3 regions of the Bradyrhizobium sp. cf659 genome follow, and region 2 is predicted to be linked to each of the others. Evidence: predicted binding sites of a transcription regulator. Region 2 holds the regulator's gene; each other region holds the start of a gene.
What was found. The regulator LexA, encoded in region 2, represses DNA repair genes until DNA is damaged. The targets are predictions, from matches to a motif close to TGTTCNNNNTGTGTTCNG.
Positions count from the first base shown of each region.

Region 1: the regulator LexA is predicted to act here: its motif matches at 4,632-4,649, upstream of BM118_RS27425 (YifB family Mg chelatase-like AAA ATPase).
Region 3: the regulator LexA is predicted to act here: its motif matches at 1,545-1,562, upstream of BM118_RS22530 (PA0069 family radical SAM protein).

Region 1 is NZ_FOQJ01000008.1:4,563-11,747, reverse strand. It holds gene BM118_RS27440 (histidine phosphatase family protein) at 1-22, opposite strand, end outside; gene BM118_RS27435 (ATP-binding protein) at 127-2,352, opposite strand; gene BM118_RS27430 (hypothetical protein) at 2,471-2,938, opposite strand; gene BM118_RS27425 (YifB family Mg chelatase-like AAA ATPase) at 3,036-4,574, opposite strand; gene BM118_RS27420 (PilZ domain-containing protein) at 4,800-5,045, shown strand; gene BM118_RS27415 (tetratricopeptide repeat protein) at 5,125-5,901, shown strand; gene BM118_RS27410 (AAA family ATPase) at 5,984-7,185, opposite strand, start outside.
Region 2 is NZ_FOQJ01000001.1:245,466-252,650, forward strand. It holds gene BM118_RS01190 (ComEC/Rec2 family competence protein) at 1-442, shown strand, start outside; gene BM118_RS01195 (GAF domain-containing protein) at 452-1,393, opposite strand; gene BM118_RS41055 (hypothetical protein) at 1,613-2,047, opposite strand; gene BM118_RS41060 (hypothetical protein) at 2,241-2,444, opposite strand; gene lexA (transcriptional repressor LexA) at 2,623-3,324, opposite strand; gene BM118_RS01215 (molybdopterin molybdotransferase MoeA) at 3,500-4,711, opposite strand; gene BM118_RS01220 (hypothetical protein) at 4,940-5,146, opposite strand; gene BM118_RS01225 (HAD family hydrolase) at 5,314-5,940, opposite strand; gene BM118_RS01230 (alpha-hydroxy acid oxidase) at 5,955-7,088, opposite strand.
Region 3 is NZ_FOQJ01000005.1:102,907-110,091, forward strand. It holds gene BM118_RS22525 (VOC family protein) at 1-335, opposite strand, end outside; gene BM118_RS22530 (PA0069 family radical SAM protein) at 360-1,523, opposite strand; gene BM118_RS22535 (phosphoketolase family protein) at 1,734-4,121, shown strand; gene BM118_RS22540 (acetate/propionate family kinase) at 4,126-5,322, shown strand; gene BM118_RS22545 (hypothetical protein) at 5,405-7,185, shown strand, end outside.

The DNA of each region.
Region 1 (7,185 bases), on a different contig from region 2:
CGAGGCGGCAAAGCAAGCTCATGCTCGAAATCCTCTATCGCAAATGCCCCCGAGGATGGTGACGCGCAACGCGGTCGATTTCAATTATCGATTGCGGCCGAGATGAGGTTCCCGTGAAATTCTGGATCAGACCGCCAGCTGCCGCGACGCGGCCAACCCCGCCAGCGCCTCTTCAAGCTTCTCCCGGTCGAGCGGCTTGATCAAAAACCCGTTCATGCCGGCCTCGAAGCAGGCGTAGCGATCTTCCACCAGCGTGTTGGCGGTGAGCGCGAGGATCGGGGTGTGATGACCGCCGGTGGCGGCCTCATGCGCGCGGATGCGCTTGGTCGCCTCGATGCCGTCGAGCTGAGGCATCTGGATGTCCATCAGCACGAGATCATAAGGCGTGCCGGCCGAGCTGGCAGCGAGCCAGGATTCCAGCGCGGCCTCGCCATGGACGGCGATGACGACGCGATGGCCGAGTTTCGTCAGCAGCGAACGCATCAGCAGCGCGTTGATCTCGTTGTCTTCTGCAACGAGGATGGAAAGCCGCTTTGCCGGTGTCGCGCTCGTGGAGTCGGCCGGCGGCTCCGGCGCGAGCTCGGGCGAGGCGACCTCCGGCGTCAGCGCGAGACGTGCGGCGAGCGAGGCCGCACGCAGCGGCTTCACCAGAAAACCGGTGAAGGCCGCCGACTGCTTTTCATGGCGCGAGCTCGACGTCAGCAGCACCAGCCGTTGCGGCGCATGGGCGCGGGCCACTTCGCCCAGCCGGTCGGCAATTGCAGGGCCGATCGCGCGATCGACCAGCACCGCGTGCCATGGGCGTTCCGGCAGCAGCGCTTCCGCGACGGCGGCGTCAGTCACCAGGCAGGTCTGGCTGCCCCAGCGCTCCAGGCGCCGCGCGATTAGCGAAGCCTCGATCCCCTCGGCAATCAGGAGGATCGACTTGCCGGTGAGGTCGGGACTCGGGAACGGGGTCTGCCCCGCGCCTCCTTGCGATGGCGCGAGCGGCACCGCGACCTCGAAGGTCGCGCCCCTGCCCGGTTCGCTCGTGAGTGTGATCCGGCCGCCCATGCGCTTGACGATGCGTTCGCTGATGGCAAGGCCGAGCCCGGTGCCGCCATAGGTGCGGGCGACGCGCTCGTCGGCCTGCTCGAACTCGCGGAAGATGCGTTGCTGCGCTTCGGCTGCGATGCCGATGCCGGTGTCGCGGACGAGGAAGCTGATCTCGTTCGGCCAGATGCCGGGCTCGACGATCAGTGCTACGCCGCCGCTCGCGGTGAACTTGATGGCGTTGCCGGCGAGGTTGAGCAGCACCTGGCGCAGCCGCGCGGCGTCGCCGACCACCTCGAGCGGCAGGCGCTCGTCGACATAGGCGGCGATCTCGAGCGCCTTCGCCTGCGCGCGCGGCGCGAGCAGCTCGGTGATCTCCTCGATCAGGGTCGAGAGCGCGAAGGGGCGTTGCTCGAGGTCGAGCTTGCCGGCCTCGATCTTGGAATAATCCAGCATCTCCTCGATCAGCGCCATCAGCGCTTCGCCTGAGCTTTTCACGGCCTTCGCGTAGGTCGCCTGCTCCGGCGTCAGCGTGGTGTCGAGCAAGAGGCCGCCCATGCCGATGATGCCGTTGAGCGGCGTGCGGATCTCATGCGAGGCCATCGCGAGGAAGCGCGACTTGGCGCGGTTGGCTGCATCGGCCTGGTCGCGAGCGTCGGACAACGCGCGCTCGGTCTCGGTGCGGTCGGTGACGTCGCGTCCCACACTCTGCAACTCGGCCGGCTGGCCGGCGTCGAGGCGGACATAACCCTCGCGCCAGGCGATCCAGCGCGCGCCGAGCGGGGTTGCGATCTTCTGATCGTGAACGCGCGTGCCATTGCTTTCACGGGCACTATCGCCCTGCTCCAGCAGGTCGAAATCAAAGCGCGTGCCGACCAGTGCGCCGCGGCCCTGCCCTGCGAGCGCGCAATAGGCGTCGTTGGCAAAGGTGATGCGGCCGTTTGTGTCGCGCAGCACGATCAGGTCGCCCTGCTGTTCGAACAGGCTGCGAGCGCGCTCCTCGGCTTCCTTCAGCTCCCAGTTGCGGTCGATCAGCGCCTCGTTGTGGGCGGCAAGCTTGCGCAGCCGCTTGTTGACGAAGCGCAGCCGCATGCTCAGCGTCGCCAGGCCAAGGCAGGCGAGCGCGAACAGGAAGCTCGCGCCGATCGCAAAGGCATTGGGATCGTAGCCGGAGTTCTCCGAGCGGCTGCCGGAGACGAAGCCATAAGCGCCGCCGAAGGTCGCCGAGAAGATCATGAAGGAGCGGATCGCGAAGGCAATTCTCGGATGCTGCCGCCTGAAGCGGCGCATGCGCACCTTGATCCGGAACGTCCGACCCATCGCCACCGACCCCGACTCTTGTCTTAAAACCCTGTGCTCGCCGCGTGCGACGATGTCCCGCCGACCTTGCGAACAGCTTGAGGCTTTGGGGCCGCCTCCAAACAGGGTTGACGAGGTGTTAAAGCGAGGCGGCCTGGAACGGGCGGTGACCGTCGTGGGCGCCGACGATCAGCGCCGCCGCCTCGCGCTGCGAGAATGTCTTCGAGCGCACATAGATGCGGTAATCGGCCGGGCCGTCGGTGGAGAGGTAGATCACCGGCCCGCCGTCGACCGGCTGCGCGGCAATCGTGATGAGCCGGGTCTGCGGATTGGCCTGGCAGGAGTCCGGCTCGGAGCCGAGACCGTCGTCCACCACCGCGAAGTCCGCACCGTCCGCATCGTCGGTGATCTGAACCCTGACCGTGGCCCGCGTCGGATCGTCGGTGAAGGCGACATGGACGCCGGCGGTCCAGAACAGCGATGTCAGCTCGACGGAGGTGTCGCCCAGCGCGATGCAGGGATGCGAGACCGATCCGATCTCGCTGCGGGCAAACACCGCAGCCGCCAACAGGGGAACGACCGAGGCCAGGATCTTGAAACGCAACATGACACTCTACTCGCCAGGCCCGTACGGGAACTTGTGGGCCTTATGGTTTGCAGAGCGTAAAGGAAACTCGTTACCGCCGGGTTGATGCGCGGAATGATCACGCCATCTGGCGCACATCCTCTGCGAGTGCGCGGTAGGACAGCGCTTCGGCGAGATGCAGCCGGCCGATCCTGTCGGCGTTGTCGAGGTCGGCGAGCGTGCGCGCCACCCGCAGCACGCGGTGATAGCCGCGCGCCGACAGCCGCATGGTTTCGGCGGCGTCGCGCAGCAGCTTGGCGCCTTGCGCATCCGGCTTGGCGATGTCTTCCAGCACCGAGGCCGGCGCCTCGGCATTGGTGCGGACCCGCGGCAGGCCGATCGCCGCGTAACGCGCAAGCTGGATGTCGCGCGCCGCCGCCACGCGCGCGGCGACCTCGGCCGATCCCTCCGCCGGCGGCGGCAGGATCAGGTCGGCTGCGGTCACCGCCGGAACCTCGATGCGCAGGTCGATGCGGTCCATCAAGGGGCCTGAGATGCGCGCCTGGTAGTCGCCGGTGCAGCGATCGATGCGGCCGCGCTTGCAGGCATAGCCGGGCTCGAACGCGTTGCCGCAGCGGCAGGGATTCATCGCCGCGACCAGCATGAAGCGGGCAGGGTAGGTGACGCGATGATTGGCGCGGGACACCGAGACCTCGCCGTTCTCCAGCGGCTGGCGCAGCGAATCCAGAACGCGCGGATCGAACTCCGGCAATTCGTCGAGGAACAGCACGCCCTGATGCGCCAGCGAGATTTCGCCCGGCTTTGCGCGCATGCCGCCGCCGGTGAGCGCGGCCATGCTGGCGGAATGATGCGGCGAGCGGAACGGGCGCCGTGACGTCAGCGCGCCGCCCTCGATCTCGCCGGCAACGGAGGCGATCATCGAGACCTCGAGCAGCTCGCCCGGCGAGAGCGGCGGCAGGATCGAGGGCAGGCGCGCCGCCAGCATCGATTTGCCGGCGCCGGGCGCGCCGATCATCAAGAGGTGATGTCCGCCGGCGGCCGCGATCTCCAGCGCCCGCTTGGCGCTTTCCTGGCCCTTGATGTCGCGCAGGTCGAGCGGCGAGGCGGCGGCCTCATGCACCCTGGGCGAGGGCCGCGACAGCACCTGCGTGCCCTTGAAGTGGTTGGCGATCTGGATCAGCGATTGCGCGGCGATGATCTGGATGTCCGGGCTCGCCCAGGCCGCTTCCGAGCCGCAGGCGGCCGGACAGATCAGGCCTTCCTCGCGCACATTGGCGCCGATCGCGGCGGGGAGAACGCCGGCCACCGGCGCGATCGAGCCGTCGAGACCGAGCTCGCCCAGCACGGTGAAGCCGGTCAGCGCATCCGGCGGGATCGCGCCGATCGCCGCCATCAGCCCGAGTGCGATCGGCAGGTCGTAATGGCTGCCTTCCTTGGGCAGGTCGGCGGGGGCCAGATTGACGATGATCCGCCGCGCCGGCAGCGCCAGGCCTGAAGCGATCAGCGCCGAGCGGACCCGCTCCCGCGCCTCGGACACCGCCTTGTCCGGCAGGCCGACGATGGCAAAGGCCGGCAGGCCCGGCGCGACCTGCACCTGCACGTCGACCGCGCGGGCCTCGATCCCCTCAAAGGCGACGGTAGAAACCCGTTGAACCATGCCGAACCAGCCTGCCCTCTTGCACAATCGAGGGTAGCAGAGCCGGCCACCCTCCGCAAGAACAATACGGGAACATATCCGGCGCCGCCGAAGCCCTAACCAATCGTAACCAGGACGCGGACACTACGCCTCGAATGCGAACGGCTGTCCTCAGCACATTCCAACGAATGTCCGCTACTTCTAGGGCTGCGGGATGGGCCGTGATCTAACAAGTGAACAATCAAAATGCTTGCAAATCGCCGGAGAAGCGAACGTCGGGTGTGCAGCCGGCTCGCCAAGATCCATTTTGGCGCGGGCTCGCTGCCGCGGGATTGCACAATCACGGATATCTCGGACGGGGGCGTGAAAGTGGTGGCGGAATTTCTGGAAGTGCCGCCGCAATTCACCATCATCTTCGCACCCGACTATTCCCGCCAGTGCCGGCTGCGCTGGCGCATCGGCTGCGAATTCGGTGCCGAGTTCACCGATTAGGCTGGCGGGGCTGACTTCCTTAACGGGAATTTAGCGTTAATCGGTAAGCATCTCTGATCAGTCGCCGAGTGATCAGAGTATGCCCAAGCGTTTGTCCGTTGCCTCTCGCCCGGCGAGATATCTGTTCTCCGCGCTTCTGATCCTTGCTCTTGGCGGCTGTCAGACCACCGGCATCGAGGACATCACCGGCGCGCTCGGCGGCAAGTCGGACGCCGCGAGCAAGGCGGACGCCAAGCCGGACATGGACGCATTGCGCGAACGTTATCGCGCCAAGCCCAGCGATCCCAACATCGCGCTCGAATACGGCAAGGCGCTGCGCGAGACCGGGCAGCGCGCCCAGGCGGTCGCGGTGCTCGAGCAGGCCGTGCTCGGCCATCCCAGCAACAAGGCGCTGCTCGCCGGCTACGGCCGCGCGCTCGCCGACAACGGCAATTTCCAGCAGGCTTTCGACGTTCTGAGCCGCGCGCATTCGCCCGAGGATCCGGACTGGCGTATCCTGTCGGCGCAGGGCGCGGCGCTCGACCAGCTCGGCCGCAACGAAGAGGCGCAGCAATATTACGCGACCGCGCTGAAGATCGTGCCCGACGAGCCGCAGGTCTTGTCCAATCTCGGCCTGTCCTATGTGCTGCAAAACAATTTGCCGAAGGCCGAACAGGTGCTCGGCCGCGCCTATCAGCGCAATCAGAACGATGCGCGGGTCCGTGCCAATCTCGCGCTCGTGCTGGGATTGCAGGGCCGCGAGGCCGAGGCTGAAATCCTCGTGAAGGCAGATTTGCCGCCGGACCAGGCCGCGGCCAAGATCGCGGCACTGCGGCAGCTGCTGGCGAAGAAGCAGCAGCAGCGGGCGAGCAAGTAGCCCGCCGTCGGCCTGGATTCCCGACTTAACGCGTGTTCCTGACGCGAACCGGTATCCGCTTCGCTCGAAAACGCTCTGGCGCTTACGACGCCTTGCGATGCGGGGCCGATGCGCGGCCCGATCGACCCTTCAGCTTCTTCAGCAGCGGTGCGAGCAGCGAGCGCTTCGGCTTCTTCACCTCGCCGCGCCCGGCGAGGCGGTTCGCCATGTTCTGGAACAGCTCGGTGGTGCGGTGGCTCTTGGAGACCTCCGCGATCATCTGGCCGTTATTGGCCGCGGCGGAGAACAGTTTCGAATCGAACGGGATCACCGCGATCGGCTGGCTCTCCATGGTCTTGGCGAACGACTTGACGTCGATCTCTGCGCGCTTGTGCATGCCGACCTGGTTGATGCAGTACAGCGGCGGCCGGTCGTTCGGCCGCGCCGCCTTCAGCACGGTCAGCATGTTCTTGGTGTTGCGCAAGTTCGCGAGATCGGGCTCGGCCACGATCACGATGTCGTCGGCGTTGATCAGCGCGCGCCGCGTCCAGCCCGACCATTGATGGGGGACGTCGAGCACGATGCAGGGCGTGGTCATGCGTAGCGTGTCGAACACCGCGTCGAAGGCTTCCGCGCCGAAATCGTAGACCCGGTCGAGGGTGGCAGGCGCGGCCAAAAGGCTGAGGCGCTCGGTGCATTTGGCGAGCAGGCGCTCCATCAGCGCCGTGTCGGGCCGGTCCTGCGACAGCACCGCGTTGGCGATGCCCTGCACCGGGTCCTGGTTGTAGTCGAGGCTCGCGGTGCCGAAGGCGAGGTCGAGGTCGATCACGACGGAATCGAGCGCGAGGTCGCGGGCGATGGTCCAGGCCACATTGTGCGCGACGGTGGACGCGCCGACGCCGCCCTTGGCGCCGACCACCGCGATGACGCGGCCGGTGATGATGGCTTCGGACGCCGAGAACAGGCTGCAGATCGAACGGACCACGTCGAGCGTCTCGACCGGTCCGACCACATAGTCGTTGACGCCGCGGCGCACCAGCTCGCGATAGGGCGCCGTGTCGTTGGGGTTGCCGATCACGACCACGCGGGTGCCGGGATCGCAGACGCCGGCGAGATCGTCCAGGCCCTCCAGGATGTCGCGCGTGCCGTCGGATTCGATCACGATCACGTTCGGCGTCGGCATCGATTCATAGACTTCGATCGCCGCGGCGAGGCCGCCTTCCTTGGCGGTGACATGCGCCTTGGCGAGCCGGCGATCCTGCCCGGCCGCGGTCACTGCGGCGAGCGTCTGGTCGGTCTCGCAAA
Region 2 (7,185 bases):
TCTGCTGAAGGAGTGGCTCGCTGCAGACGCCGATCCGCGCGATGCCGCTAGTCCCTCGCTCGCCGCCGGCGTGTCGTGCGACGAGGCCGGCTGCGTGACACCGCTCGCCGACGGGCGCCTGGTCGCGCTGGCCATGCGCATCGACGCGCTGGCGGATGATTGCAGCCGCGCCGCGCTGGTGGTGACGGCGCGGCCGGCGCCACCGGATTGTGCGGCGATGGTGGTCGACCGGCAGCGTCTCGCCGCGCAAGGTGCGCTCGCGCTGACACGGCGCGGCGACGGCTTTGTGGTTCAGTCGGTGAAAGCGAGAGGCACCGACCGTCCGTGGTCGCCGGCGACCGCCGGCGAGGGCGATTTCGGTACGAGCCTTGCGCCGCAGGCGGCGGCTCCCCGCAGCCGGGACGCGACACCGTCCGAGGCGGACATGCAGGCCGAGGATTGAGCGGACGGGCTACAGGTACCAGGCCAGCACGGCGTCGAGCCCTGTGGCCCCGATCACCGGCAGGGCCACCATCTGGCTCAGTCCAGACGCGCGGGCCTCCGCGGCCGCGGCTGAGCGGTCATGCGCGAGATCGTCGTTGAGTGCGGGCATGCCGGTGGCCCAGGCTCCGCCGATGCTGCCTTCACCCCTGGCGATGGATTTGTCCGCGTAGAGCGCGGCGAGGTCGGTCTGCGCGCTGCAATCGCCGGCGCGAAAGACCAGCGCTGAGCGGGCCTCGTTCGGCACCCAGATCTCGAAGCGCCGCGCAATCGGCGTCGCCTGCGCGGAGAGGAAGGTCAGCACCCAGGTCTGGTCGGTGCCGGTCCGGTAGGGCACGCCGACGCCGAGATTGATTCCGACTTCGGCAGCCTCTTCCCAGCGCAGAAAACTTTTGGCGTTGTGCAGATCCTTGATGATCAGCGGCAGACCCGCTTTCCAGGTGCGTCCGGGCAGGCCGAAGCCGCGGGGAAACCTGGTGTGGCGGGAGTTGAATTCGAACATGTCGGCGGTGCCATAGTAGCCGTCGACGAGCCCCATCTCGTGGGAGATATCGGGATCATTGTGCCAGAGCTCGATCGCGCCGACATGCGCCTCGTCGTCGCCGCAGAACAGCACCATGACGGCCTGCAAGAATTCGCCTGAAAACACCGGCACCGCCACGCCGCAGGTGAGGCCGGCCGCGAGCGCCTGATCGGTCCGCTTGAAATAGGAGTTGGCGAATTTGGTGAGGATCACGGGATGGCCGCTGGCCCAGGCCTTGCCGGGAAGGCCCTCGTCGTATCCGAAGCGCAAGTTCTCGCTCACCGCCTTGAACGCGGACAGCCCTTCGCCATAGAGGCCGCCGCCGAATTCCAGCCGCATGCGCGTCCGGTCGGGCACCCAGAGTTCAACGACGCGAATGAAGGTTTTCATCGACCGTGTCCGCCGCCTCGAGCCAATGACAGCATCGGCGATCTGGCCGCGGAACGGACGTTCAAAATTCAGGCAGGGCCGCGCAAACTTCGTGCGACGGGGAGCCGCGGGGGGCTCGGCAGATTGGATTCTCAGGACGCAAACCATACCGGGTCGCCGGCCACGGCCGGCGATGGCGATTTCAATCCTGGCCCCGACCCGCGAGCCGGGGTTGCTACGTCAGCCGATCGGCAGGCGGGTGACGGTCGGCCGACCATCGGCGGTGACCTGCGGCTTGTGCTCGCGTTCGCCGACGGGCTGGGTCACCGGCAACTGCAGCACGGTCGCGCGCTGGCCTTCGACGAGCTGCGTCACCAGTACGTATTTGCCGTCGGGGAATTCGATCGCGTCGTGATGGCGATCGGGAATGTGCGGATCGATCTTGCCGAACTTGCCGACACGCGAGTTGATGGTGCGCGTCCAGATCCAGCGATTGTCGTAGCGGACGTTGTCGGCGAAGGCGAGCTCCGTCCCCGGCAGCAGGCAGACCGCGACGGACATGTCGGCTTCGGAGGCGAAGCCGCGCGTCGAGGTGCCTCGGAAGGTGGTCGTGACGATCGTCTCGCCGACTTCCGCGGGACGCGTCGCGACGGCATGCAGGCTGTAGTCACACATCGGGTGCTCCTCATTCGAAGATAGCAACCCGCACCTCCTTCGGAGGCACAGGCCTCTATCAGAGTGGAAGCATGTTAGCGTCTTCTCGGTTGTAGGCAAATCTGCGGCTTAGGTCCGCGCGCTGCCATCACAATATCTTTTTCAAATGCACGAGGAACAAAGTCCGCTCTCGTGCATTTGGCGTGCGTCTCCGTCAGCGACCAGCAGGTGCCGACCAGCCCGAATATTGCCAGGCGGGTTGCGACGGCTGCGCGACGGCGTTGCGGGCATTGCGCAATTGCTCGCTCGTCGTCGGCGGCGTTGCCTTGCGGACTTGGTGTGACTGTGCGGCGAAGGCTTGCGACGCCGATGCTGCGATCAGCGTCATCGTGACGGCGCTCAAAACGATCTTGCGCATGATGGTCTCCTCGATTTCCAGCGCCGCGAAGCGATGAGGGCTTCGTGCGGCGTGCCGAGGATGTAGCGCTGGAGAAGGGGCCGGATAATCTGTGCAAAACCAGAAAGACTATCCAGCCGGAGCGGACAATCGTCCGCTCCAATCGTCAACGCGCGGGTCGCCAACCGGCGGGGCGCGCTCAGTACTTGCGGTACAGGCCGATCAGCTTGCCCTGAATCTTCACCCGGTTGGGCGGCAGGATGCGGACCTCATAGGCCGCATTGGCGGGCTCGAGCGCGATCGAGGCACCGCGGCGGCGGAAGCGCTTCAGCGTCGCTTCCTCGTCGTCGATCAGCGCCACCACGATGTCGCCGGTGTCGGCGCTCTCGTTGCGCTGGATCAGCGCCATATCGCCGTCGAGGATGCCGGCTTCGACCATCGAGTCGCCGCGCACTTCGAGCGCGTAGTGCTCGCCCGAACCGAGCATGTCAGGCGGTACGCTGATGGTGTGGCTGCGGGTCTGCAGCGCTTCGATCGGCGTGCCGGCCGCGATGCGGCCCATCACCGGCACCGCGACGGGGCGCTCGCCCTCTTCCACGGACGCGCTGGAGCTCGCTCGCACCTTGCCGAGATTGCCCTCGATGACGCTCGGCGTGAAGCCACGCCGGCTGCCGGCGGCGGCCTGGAGCTCGGGCAGCTTGATCACCTCGATCGCGCGGGCCCGGTTGGGCAGACGCCGGATGAAGCCGCGCTCCTCCAATGCGGTGATCAGGCGATGGATGCCTGACTTCGAGCGCAGGTCGAGCGCGTCCTTCATCTCGTCGAAGGAGGGCGGCACGCCGCTTTCCTTCAAACGCTCGCTGATGAATCGCAGAAGCTCGTATTGTTTGCGCGTTAACATCTCGACCAAATCCCCCGGTTGATGTCGTTCGATTCCGAGACGGTGAATTCAGCGGCGAGCCGCCAGATGCTCGAAACAAATCATGAACGGACACTATATGTTCGATATGTGTTCCGCAACTGCTTAATTTACCGTGAACGCGACAAAGTTCGCGGAACGCGCATGACCAGCGGGTTCAGGCGGGCAGTCGCAGCACCTCGCAAGGCGTGCCGGCCTCGGCCTTGGGTGCGAACGGCGCGCGCACGAGAAGTGCCTGTGCCGCAGCGAGATTCGCAAGCAGTGAGGAATCCTGATGATCGACGGGAAGGGCGACAAGCGTGCCGTCGTCGCGCCGCTCCAGACGTGCGCGCAGATAATCTTCGCGCTGGTCATTGGCACCGAGGTCGCGGCCGAGCACGGCGCGCTCGCGACGATGATGAATCACGGCGCGGCCCGACAGAGCGCGAATCAACGGCACCATGAACAGGAAGGCGCACACATAGGACGACACGGGATTGCCGGGCAGGCCGATCACACCCATCGTTCCTAACCGGCCGTGCATCATCGGCTTGCCCGGCCGCATCGCGATCTTCCAGAACGCCATCGCGATGCCTTCGTCCCTCAGCGCCTGCTGGACCAGATCGTGGTCGCCGACCGAGGCGCCGCCGGTCGTAATCAGGATATCGGCGCCGCTTTCGCGGGCACGGCGGATGCCGGCGGTGGTGGCCTCCAGCGTATCAGCGGCAACACCGAGGTCGACGGTATCTGCGCCCTCCTGGCGGGCGAGCGCGTGCAGGGCGTAGCCGTTGGAATAGACGATCTGGCCGGCACCCGGTGTGGTGCCTGGCATCACCAGCTCGTCGCCGGTGGCGAGGATCGCGACCTTTGGGCGGCGGCGGATGGGGAGGTGCGGGTGATTCATCCCGGCGGCGAGTGCGAGGTCGCGCTCGGTGAGCCGGGTTCCCTTGCGCAGGAGCACGTCGCCCTCGGAGAAGTCGACGCCGGCGGGACGGATGTGCCGCCCCGTGACGGCGGCTTGCTTGATCGTGATGCGCCTGCCGTCGGCGACCGTGTCCTCCTGGATCACGACCGCGTCCGCGCCAGCCGGAACGACGCCGCCGGTGAAGATTCGCATCGCTTCGCCGACGCCGACCGATCCCGCAAACGGCCGGCCCGCCGCGATCTCGCCGATCACGGTGAGCTGTGCGTCGACCTTGGCTGCATCGGCCGCGCGCACGGCGTAGCCGTCCATCGCCGACATCGCCTCCGGCGGCTGCGTACGCCGCGCCGCGACGTCGCGCGCGAGCACCCGGTGGTAGGCCTCGTCGAGTGGAATCATCTCTTCAGGCAACGGCTCCACGCCGGCCAGCACCGCGGCGAGCGCGTCAGAAACCGGCATCAAGGCCACGGGGAAGACTCCTGCAAGGCACGTTCGGGTGAATGAACGGCGAACGTTCTATCCGAGTGCGGGCGCGGAGGCAAAACAGCGACGAGGCAGGATAATTCATCCCGTCGCTCGGCCGCTCTTCTATGGAGAACGCCAAGTGCGGCGCGGCATCATCCGGACGATCGGAAAGACCGGTACGAGTGTGGCCATGGCAAGGACGATAGTGACGAGAGCCACGGCCAGCATCGGTCAACGACCGGACTGCCGGCCCGGACGGGCGTCCGGCGCCACATCGGGAGCTTTGGGGCCTTGATCCTTGTCGGGCAGCGGATCGGCCTGGGATTTCAGGTCGGCGGCCTTGCTGATCAGCTTGGCGGAAAGGTCAGAATCCGACGTCGTTCTGGCGAATTCGAGCAGAAGAGAGGCCTGTTTGGTGAGGTAGGTCTTGCCCAACACGATGATGCGTCCGTCCGTAGAAGTCCCAACGGACTCAAGAGTCCGGAAGCGGGCATTCCGTTCCCGGAACTCTGTATAAAAATATACAAAGTGATTTGTTTCCTCATCCCGGCCCAGATCGGATCCGGGGAACTCCCCGGTTTCACCCGCCGGCCGGTGTCTCTCGATCAGATTCCCAGCGCTTTGAGTGCATCGCCGACGTCGCGGGGCGAGGTCACATGCACCGCGGTCAATCCGCGCGCCCGCGCGCCCTCGACGTTTTCGGCGAGGTCGTCGAAGAACACGATGCGCCTGGCGGGCACGCCGATGGCCGCCACGACATGGTCGAAAGCCGCCGCGTCCGGTTTGCGCAGGCCGATGCTGGACGACAGATACAATTCGCGGAAATGGCCGAGCAGGCCGGCATACTCCTTCGAGAAATGGTCCACATGCGGCCGGTTGGTGTTGGAGAAGGCGTAGAGCGGCATCTGCTTCGCCGCACGCGGCAATAGCTCCGCGATATCAGGCATCTCGCCCGCGAAGATCGCGTTCCAGCCCTCGAGGAATTGCGCATCCGAGATGCCGATCCCGAGCGAGGCGCGCAGCGAGGCGAAATAGTCTTCGTCGCTGATCTTGCCGACCTCGTGCAGCCGATAGGCCTCGCTGTCGCGCACATAGCGGCCAACGATCGCCTCCGGCTTGCAGCCGGCATGTCCCGCCCAGCAGGCGATCGCCTTGGAGAAGTCGATGTCGAGCACGACGCGCCCGAGATCGAACAAAAGCGCATCCGCGCTGCCGGGAGAGAGCGAGGTCATTGCATCCTTTCAGATCAGTATCGGTAAGGTTCGTGGTCGAACAGCGGGAACGCGCTGAACACGCTCGGCGCATTCGTTGCGGTTGCCTGATGCAGGCAGGACTTGTTGACCTCGGCGAACGAGGTGGCGCCCAACAGGCCGAGGCAGCGCAGCACCTCGTCTTCCAGAAGCTCCAGCATCCGCGCCACGCCGGCCTCGCCGGCCGCCGCCAGCGCCCAGCATTGCAACCGGCCGATGCCGACGAGGTCGGCGCCCGCCGCGATCGCCTTGACGATGTCGGTGCCGCGGCCGAAGCCGCCGTCGACCATGATCTTGGCGCGGCCCTTCACGGCCTCGACGATCTCAGGCAGCACATGCATGGCGCCGCGGCCGTGATCGAGCTGGCGGCCGCCATGGTTGGAGACGTAGATCCATTCGACGCCGTGATCGATCGCGATCAGCGCGTCCTCGGCGGTGGCGATACCTTTGAGGATCAGCGGAATCTTGAACTTGTCCTTGATCATCTTCACGGTCCGCCACTCCAGGCCCTTCTGGAAATCGCCGCCGGTGGCGCGCAGGCGGCTCTCGCGAACGTAGCGCTTGGCGATGTCACGTTCGCGACGGCTGTAATGGGCGGTGTCGACGGTCAGGCAGAAGGCGGCGTAGGCGTGCTTTTCGGCCCGGCTGACGACATCGGCGACGAAGGCGTCGTCGCCGCGCACATAGAGCTGGAACAGGCGCAGCGCATCGGGAGCGGCCTCGGCGGTCTTCTCGAGGCCCGGCTCGGACACCGAGCTCAGCATGTGCGCCGCACCGAAGGTGCCCGCAGCACGGGCGACGCTCGCCGCGCCATCCGGGTCGAAGATCTCGAGCGCGCCGACTGGCGCGAGCACCACCGGCAGGCGCATCCTGCGGCCGAATTGCTCGACGGAGCCATCGACCTTGCGCACGTCGCGCAGCACACGCGGGCGAAAGGCGATCTCGTCCAGCGCCATCCGGTTGCGGCGCATCGTGGTCTCGGTCTCGGCGGCGCCGACGATATAGTCCCAGGCATTCTGGTTGAGGTTGGCGCGTGCCTTCCGGATGAATTCGTGCAGATTCTGGAACGGCTCGCTGCTGGCGCCGAGTTCGACGTTCCTTTCCGGCCGGATGCGGGGTGCTTCGTTCATTATTATCCTCCCGAGAATTTGAAGCCTTGTTTCATCGCCTAACCCGTCCAGCTCTCCAAAACCATCCTAAAATCGCATAGCTGCGGGGCGTGGGTCG
Region 3 (7,185 bases), on a different contig from region 2:
CACGCAGCCTTCAGCAGGCTTGCTCCCTTGCTGACGGCGAAAGCCAGCACCGCATCGACCTCCTCACGCGCGCGGCAGTTCCAGGCGAGCGTGATGCCGCGGAAGGTCGTCGGCCTCGGTTGGTCCGGCAAGGCCGCGTCGGCCGCGAGCTGATCCCAGTGAAACAGGGCAAGCACCGGACCGCCGGTATCGTAGAAGGCAACGGCCTCGCCGGTCGCCTTCAGCCGGCGCGAAAAGCCAAGGGAATCATAGAACGCGATGCTGGCGCGGATGTCGCTCACGCCGAGCGTGATGACGGTGAGCCGCGGCACCGGGGGCGGCAGTTCCTTACGCATGACACACCTCGTTCGCCCCGGCTCCTAGAACAGGCTGAGCTGATCGCCGTTCCGCTTCGGCCGCGCAAAGTGATCCATCGTCAATCTTGCGCGACGCTTGTTGAGCCCGAGCCTGTCGCAGGCGATCTCGAAGCGGCGGCCGATGGTCCAGGCCATCGGGCCGGTGCCCTTCATGCGCTCGCCCCATTTCGCGTCGTAATCGCGCCCGCCGCGCATGTCGCGGATCAGGGTGAAGACGTGGCGATAGCGGTCCGGATAGTTCGCCATCAGCCATTCGCGGAAGAGATCGCGCACCTCCAGCGGCAGCCGCAGCAGCACGTAGGAGGCTTCCTTGACGCCGGCATGGGCGGCCGCATCGAGAATACGCTCGATCTCGGAATCGTTCAGCGCGGGGATCACGGGCGCGACCATCACGGTGGTGGGAATGCCGGCGTCGGAGAGCTGCTTCAGCGCCTCCAGCCGCTTCGGCGGCGTCGAGGCGCGCGGCTCCATGGTGCGCGCCAGCTTCGGATCGAGCGAGGTCACCGAGATCGCGACCTTGGCGAGGTTGCGCTTGGCCATGCGCGAGAGAATGTCGATGTCACGCGCCACCAGCGCCGATTTGGTGACGATGCCAACGGGATGACCGGCGCGCTCCAGCACCTCAAGGATGCCGCGCATGATTTTGCGCTCGCGCTCGATCGGCTGATAGGGATCGGTGTTGGTGCCGATCGCGATCATCCGTGGCTCATAGCCTGTTGCCGCGAGCTCCTTCTCGAGCAGCGCCGGGGCCTCCGGCTTGACGAACAGTTTTGACTCGAAGTCGAGCCCCGGCGACAGGCCGAGATAGGCATGGGTCGGCCGCGCGAAGCAGTAGACACAGCCATGCTCGCAGCCGCGATAGGGATTGATCGAGCGGTCGAAGCCGATATCGGGGGAATCGTTGCGGGTGATCACCTTGCGCGAGGTGTCGACCGCGACCGTGGTCTTGAATGGCGGCAGCTCTTCCAGGCTCTGCCAGCCGTCGTCGAAGGCGACGCGCGCCTCGGCTTCATAGCGGCCGCTGGCGTTGGACTGCGCGCCCCGCCCTCGCCTGCGCTGCTTGTCGATGGCGACAGCGAGCTCGGGGAAATCAGAAGGCGCACCCGCCGGCTCGGAGGGCGCCGTGACCGGCGGGTGCTTGAGAGCATGAGAGGATGCTGGACTCATGAAGCCAAGATAGCACGCCGAAAGAACAAATCAAGAACAAGAACGAAAAACGTGAAAACAACCCCATGCACAGTAGAGCCGCCCAAACTTCGGGCGCCCGCCTTTGACCTCACGCAACACCGCTGTCACCACCATCTCGTTTGATGCCGCCAAGGATCGATCGCGCTGGAACTCAGTTGGTGACGATCCCGGGTGAAGGTCGGCAGGAACATGACAAATCAACAACAATCGGCCGCCGCGAGCAGTGACCTCGATCTCCTCGATCGCTACTGGCGCGCCGCCAACTACCTCTCCGTCGGGCAGATCTACCTGCTCGACAACCCCCTGCTGCGCGAGCCGTTGCGGCCCGAGCACATCAAGCCGCGTTTGCTCGGCCATTGGGGCACGACGCCCGGCTTGAACTTCATCTACGCCCATCTCAACCGCGTCATCCGCGCGCTTGATCTCAACGTGCTCTATGTCTGCGGTCCCGGTCATGGCGGGCCGGGCATGGTCGCCAACACCTATCTCGAGGGCAGCTACAGCGAGATCTATCCCGACATCGCGCGCGATAAGGACGGATTGCGCAAGCTGTTCAGGCAGTTCTCCTTCCCCGGCGGCATTCCGAGCCACGCCGCGCCGGAGACGCCGGGCTCGATCCATGAAGGCGGCGAGCTCGGCTACGCGCTGGTGCATGCCTATGGCGCGGCGCTGGACAATCCCGACCTGATCGTCGCCTGCGTCGTCGGCGACGGCGAGGCCGAGACCGGCCCGCTCGCGGCCTCCTGGCACTCCAACAAGTTCCTGAACCCCGCCCATGACGGCGCGGTGCTGCCGATCCTGCACCTCAACGGCTACAAGATTGCCAATCCGACCGTGCTCGGGCGGATGCCTGATAGCGAGATCCGCGATCTGTTCCGCGGGTTCGGCCATGAGCCGCTGTTCGTCGAGGGCGACGATCCCAAATTGATGCACCGGATCATGGCGGACGCGCTCGACGTCGCATTCGCCAGCATCCGCTCGATCCAGCAGCACGCCCGCGACGGGCGTACGAGCGTCGAGCGGCCGCGCTGGCCGATGATCGTGCTGCGCAGCCCGAAGGGCTGGACCGGCCCGAAGGAAGTCGACGGCAAGAAGGTCGAAGGTTTTTGGCGCGCGCATCAGGTGCCGGTCGCAAGCTGCCGCGAGAACCCGGCGCATCTGAAGGTGCTCGAAGACTGGATGCGCAGCTACGAGCCGGAAAAACTGTTCGACGCGAGCGGCGCGCTCATCCCCGAGCTCCAGGCGCTGGCGCCCAAGGGCACTCGCCGCATGGGCGCCAATCCGCATGCCAATGGCGGGGTGCTGAAGAAGGAGCTGAAGCTGCCGGACTTCCGCAGCTTCGCCGTCGACGTGCCGCAACCCGGCGCCGTCACGGGAGAAGCGACGCGCGAGCTCGGCAAATTCTTGCGCGACGTCATCCGGCTCAATGCGCAAGAGCGCAATTTCCGCATCATGGGTCCGGACGAGACGGCGTCAAATCGTCTCGACGCAGTGTTCGAGGCGACCGAACGGGTCTGGATGGAACCGATCGAATCCTACGATGTCCATCTCGCCCAGGACGGCCGCGTGATGGAGGTGTTGAGCGAGCATCTCTGCCAGGGCTGGCTCGAAGGCTATCTGCTCACCGGTCGCCATGGTTTCTTCTCCTGCTACGAGGCCTTCATCCACATCGTGGATTCCATGTTCAACCAGCACGCCAAATGGCTGAAGGTGACGCGGCACCTGCCGTGGCGGCGTCCGATCGCCTCGCTCAATTATCTGTTGACCTCGCATGTCTGGCGCCAGGACCATAACGGCTTCAGCCACCAGGATCCCGGCTTCGTCGACCTCGTCGCCAACAAGAAGGCCGACATCGTCCGCATCTACTTCCCGCCGGATGCCAACACGCTGCTGTGGATCGCCGATCACTGCCTGCGAACGTACAACCGCATCAACGTGATCGTCGCCGGCAAGCAGCCGGCGCCGCAATGGCTGTCGATGCAGGACGCCGCCACGCATTGCGATGCCGGCATCGGCATCTGGGCCTGGGCGGGCACGGAAGACGCGGGCGAGGAGCCCGATCTGGTGATGGCCTGTGCCGGCGACGTGCCGACATTGGAGACGCTTGCCGCCGTCGACCTCCTGCGCAAGGCGCTGCCGGATCTGAAGATCCGCGTCGTCAACGTCGTCGACCTGATGACGCTGCAGCCGCAGGACCAGCACCCGCACGGACTTTCCGACCGCGACTTCGACGGCCTGTTCACGCGCGACAAGCCGGTGATCTTCGCCTATCACGGCTATCCCCATCTGATCCACCGGCTGACCTATAACCGCACCAACCATGCCGGCCTGCATGTGCGCGGCTTCGCCGAGGAAGGCACCACGACGACGCCGTTCGACATGGTCGTGCTCAACGAGCTCGACCGCTACCACCTCGCGATCGAGGCGATCGAACGCGTGCCGGGACTTGCGACCAGGGCCGCGCCGGCGAAGCAGCAACTCCGCGACAAGCTGATCGAACACTCACGTTACGTGCGCGAGCACGGCGAGGACATGCCTGAGATCCGCGACTGGGTCTGGCCGGGCAGGCCGGGCTGACGCCATGCCGGCGTTCGAGGCGGTTCTCGTCCTCAACTCGGGCTCGTCGAGCATCAAGTTCGGCCTGTTCGATATCTCGGCGGCCGAGCCTGAGCTGCTCTGCAAGGGCCTGCTCGACGAGCACGAGGCCAGGCCACGGCTCGTCGTGAAGGGCCCTGCGGGCGAAGATCTGTTCGAGACGCGGCGGGACGAGACCGATGCCGACGGCGGTCATCTGTTCGCCGAGGTGCTCGCCTTCATCGACGACCGGTTCGGACAAGACAGCTTGCGCGCGGCCGGCCACCGCATCGTTCACGGCGGGCCGGATCATTCAGGTCCGGTCGAATTGACCGATAATGTCTACGCGAAGCTGGAGGCGCTGACGCCGCTGGCCCCGCTGCACCAGCCGCGCTGCCTCGCGCCAATCCGCACCCTCTCCGCGATCCGTCCCGCGCTGACCCAGATCGCTTGCTTCGACACCGCCTTCCATCACGGACTTGCACCGCCTGCGAGCCGCTTCGCGATTCCGAGGCGCTATGAACAGCGGGGCATCCGGCGCTACGGCTTTCACGGGCTGTCGTTCGAATATGTCGCGGGCCGTCTCGCGGGAATCGCGCCGCAGCTCGTTGCGAGGCGCACCGTCATCGCGCATCTCGGCAATGGCGCAAGCCTCTGCGCACTCCGCAACGGCCGCAGCGTCGACACCACGATGGGACTGACGCCGCTCGACGGCCTCGTGATGGGCACGCGAAGCGGCGCGATCGACCCCGGCGTGCTGCTCTATCTGCAACAGCACGAGAGGATGTCCGTCGAGGATGTCCAGCACCTGCTCTATCACGAGTCAGGCCTGCGCGGCGTTTCCGGCCTCTCCGCAGACATGCGCACGCTGCTCGCAAGCCGCGAGGCTGCAGCGCGGGAGGCGGTCGATCTCTTCGTCTTCCGTGCGGCGCAGGAGATCGCGATGATGGCGACCACGCTCGGCGGGCTGGACTGCCTGGTCTTCACCGGCGGCATCGGCGAGCATGCCGGCGAGATCCGCAGCGCGATCGGCGAGCGCCTCGCCTGGCTCGGCGTGCGCATCGATGCAGCGGCGAACGCCGCGGCGCGCGAACGGATCGGCAGCGCCGACAGTGCGGTGGATATTTTCATCATTCCCACCAACGAAGAGATCACGATCGCGCGCCATTGCGCCGCGCTGCTGCGCGAACGACACGCTGCGTGACGGTTTTATGAATGATCTGACGCAATGAGGCCGTCGCAACTTCGCGGCATAAGGACGGCATCAATCGTTGTGCGGACAGACCATGAAAACCCAGATCATCGAAGAACTCGGACAGGGCGACATCCTGTTGCCCGCGCTGGTGGCGGAAGGGCTTGCCGCCAATGACCGCATCAAGGTGCGGATGAGCGCGCTCCAGGCGGCGGCCCGGCATGCGCAGGACCCCGATCGCCCCGCCAGCGAGCTTGCGGTCGAGAGTCACGCCGCCGGCATTGCACCGGCCGCGATCGCAACGCTGATCGGCGGCGCCCATCTGGTCGGACCGTCCCGGCTCGCGGCGCCGAACCTCGCCAAGCTGATGAAGGAGATCCAGGACGACGCCGCGGCCATGATCCGCGCCGTCAGCGCCGGCGCAGCGTCAGACGGCGACAAGGCGAACGCGCGGCTGACGGCCGTCCGGAGCGCGGGCCTGCTCGATGCCACCAACGAGATCGATCTCGCACGCATTGCCCGTCTGACCGGCGTTGCCGAGGCGGCCGGCGACAGCCTGCATCGGCTGGTGATGGATCTGCACAAGGCGCTGAACAAGCTTGCGGCGAACTGTTCGGAGGAAACGCTCGACGGTGCCCATGTGTTCGGCCTGCACGGCGAAGATCGCGGCGCGGTGGAGGCCTTCATGAAGGGCCTGAACCAGACGCGCAGGCTGAAGTTCAACCACCCCGGCCTCGACACCATGGCGACCCGCTCGGGCGGCCGGCTGCTGATCCAGAACGACATCGGCACCACGGACGCCCATGTCGTGGTGATCGCGGTCAAGAAGAACGCGGTCACCGTCACCTACACCGACGTGCACCTGGCGCGGGCAAAATTCTTCATCTCGCTGTTCGACAAGTTCGAGGCGAGCTGGAGCGGGCTCGACCGTCACACCGCCGCAGGCCTTGGCGAAGACAATTCATTCTATCTCGTCACCGGCCAGTATCAGCCGGGTCACGCCGTGGATCGCAACGAATTCCTCGCAGCCGTGGGCGCCGCGCTGGTGTTTCTGATCGACTGGAACAAGGCGCGCAAGCTGCTGCGGACCTGGGTTGCCAAGGACGACGCCACGCGAATCCTCGAATGGGCGGCGCGAGCGCGGATCGGCCATCGCGGCTTTCTCGAACTCGGCGGCAACGAGCTCCTGGGGTCGGCGGTGCGCAACGCGGCCCCCGCGCGCATCGGCTTCGGCGAGCGGCTCGACCAGGCGCTCGGCCGCGCCGCCGCGATCGATTTCCTCAAGGCGGCGCTGCGCGCCTCCACCGAGGCGCTGCTCGCAGGTCGCTCCGTCAGGACGGTCCGCGACCAGATCGAAGCCGACCTGGTGCGGCATCTGGAGCGCGTCGACGGCACCCTGCTCGCCGCGGTGCTGCGCCAGATCGGGCTTGCTCATGATCTCGTCGCGGCGATCTCTCGCCATCTCGCAGCGCTTCGGGCCGGCCAGCCGGCCGACCGCAAGCTGCTGGCGGAACGCTGCGGCGCGATCGAGCAGAAGGCCGATCGCATTGCGCTGGAGACGCGCAAGGAGGTCGACCGGCTCAACGCCCGGCCAACGATCGCCCAATTGATCGATCGCGCCGAAGAGGCCGTCGACGAACTGGAGCAGGCGGCCTTCATCGCCTCGCTGATGCCGGAGCGGACCGATCCGTCGCTGCTGGCCGCGCTCGCCGAACTCTGTGCGGTGGCGATGACCGCGACCGAGGTCGCGGCCAGCGGCGTCGCGGCGGCCACCGACGTGCCGGAAGGGCGGCGCGCGGATTCCGAGGATGCGCTGTCCGCCGTGACCCGTCTGATCGATGCCGAACATGCCGCGGACGGCCACGAGCGCGCGAC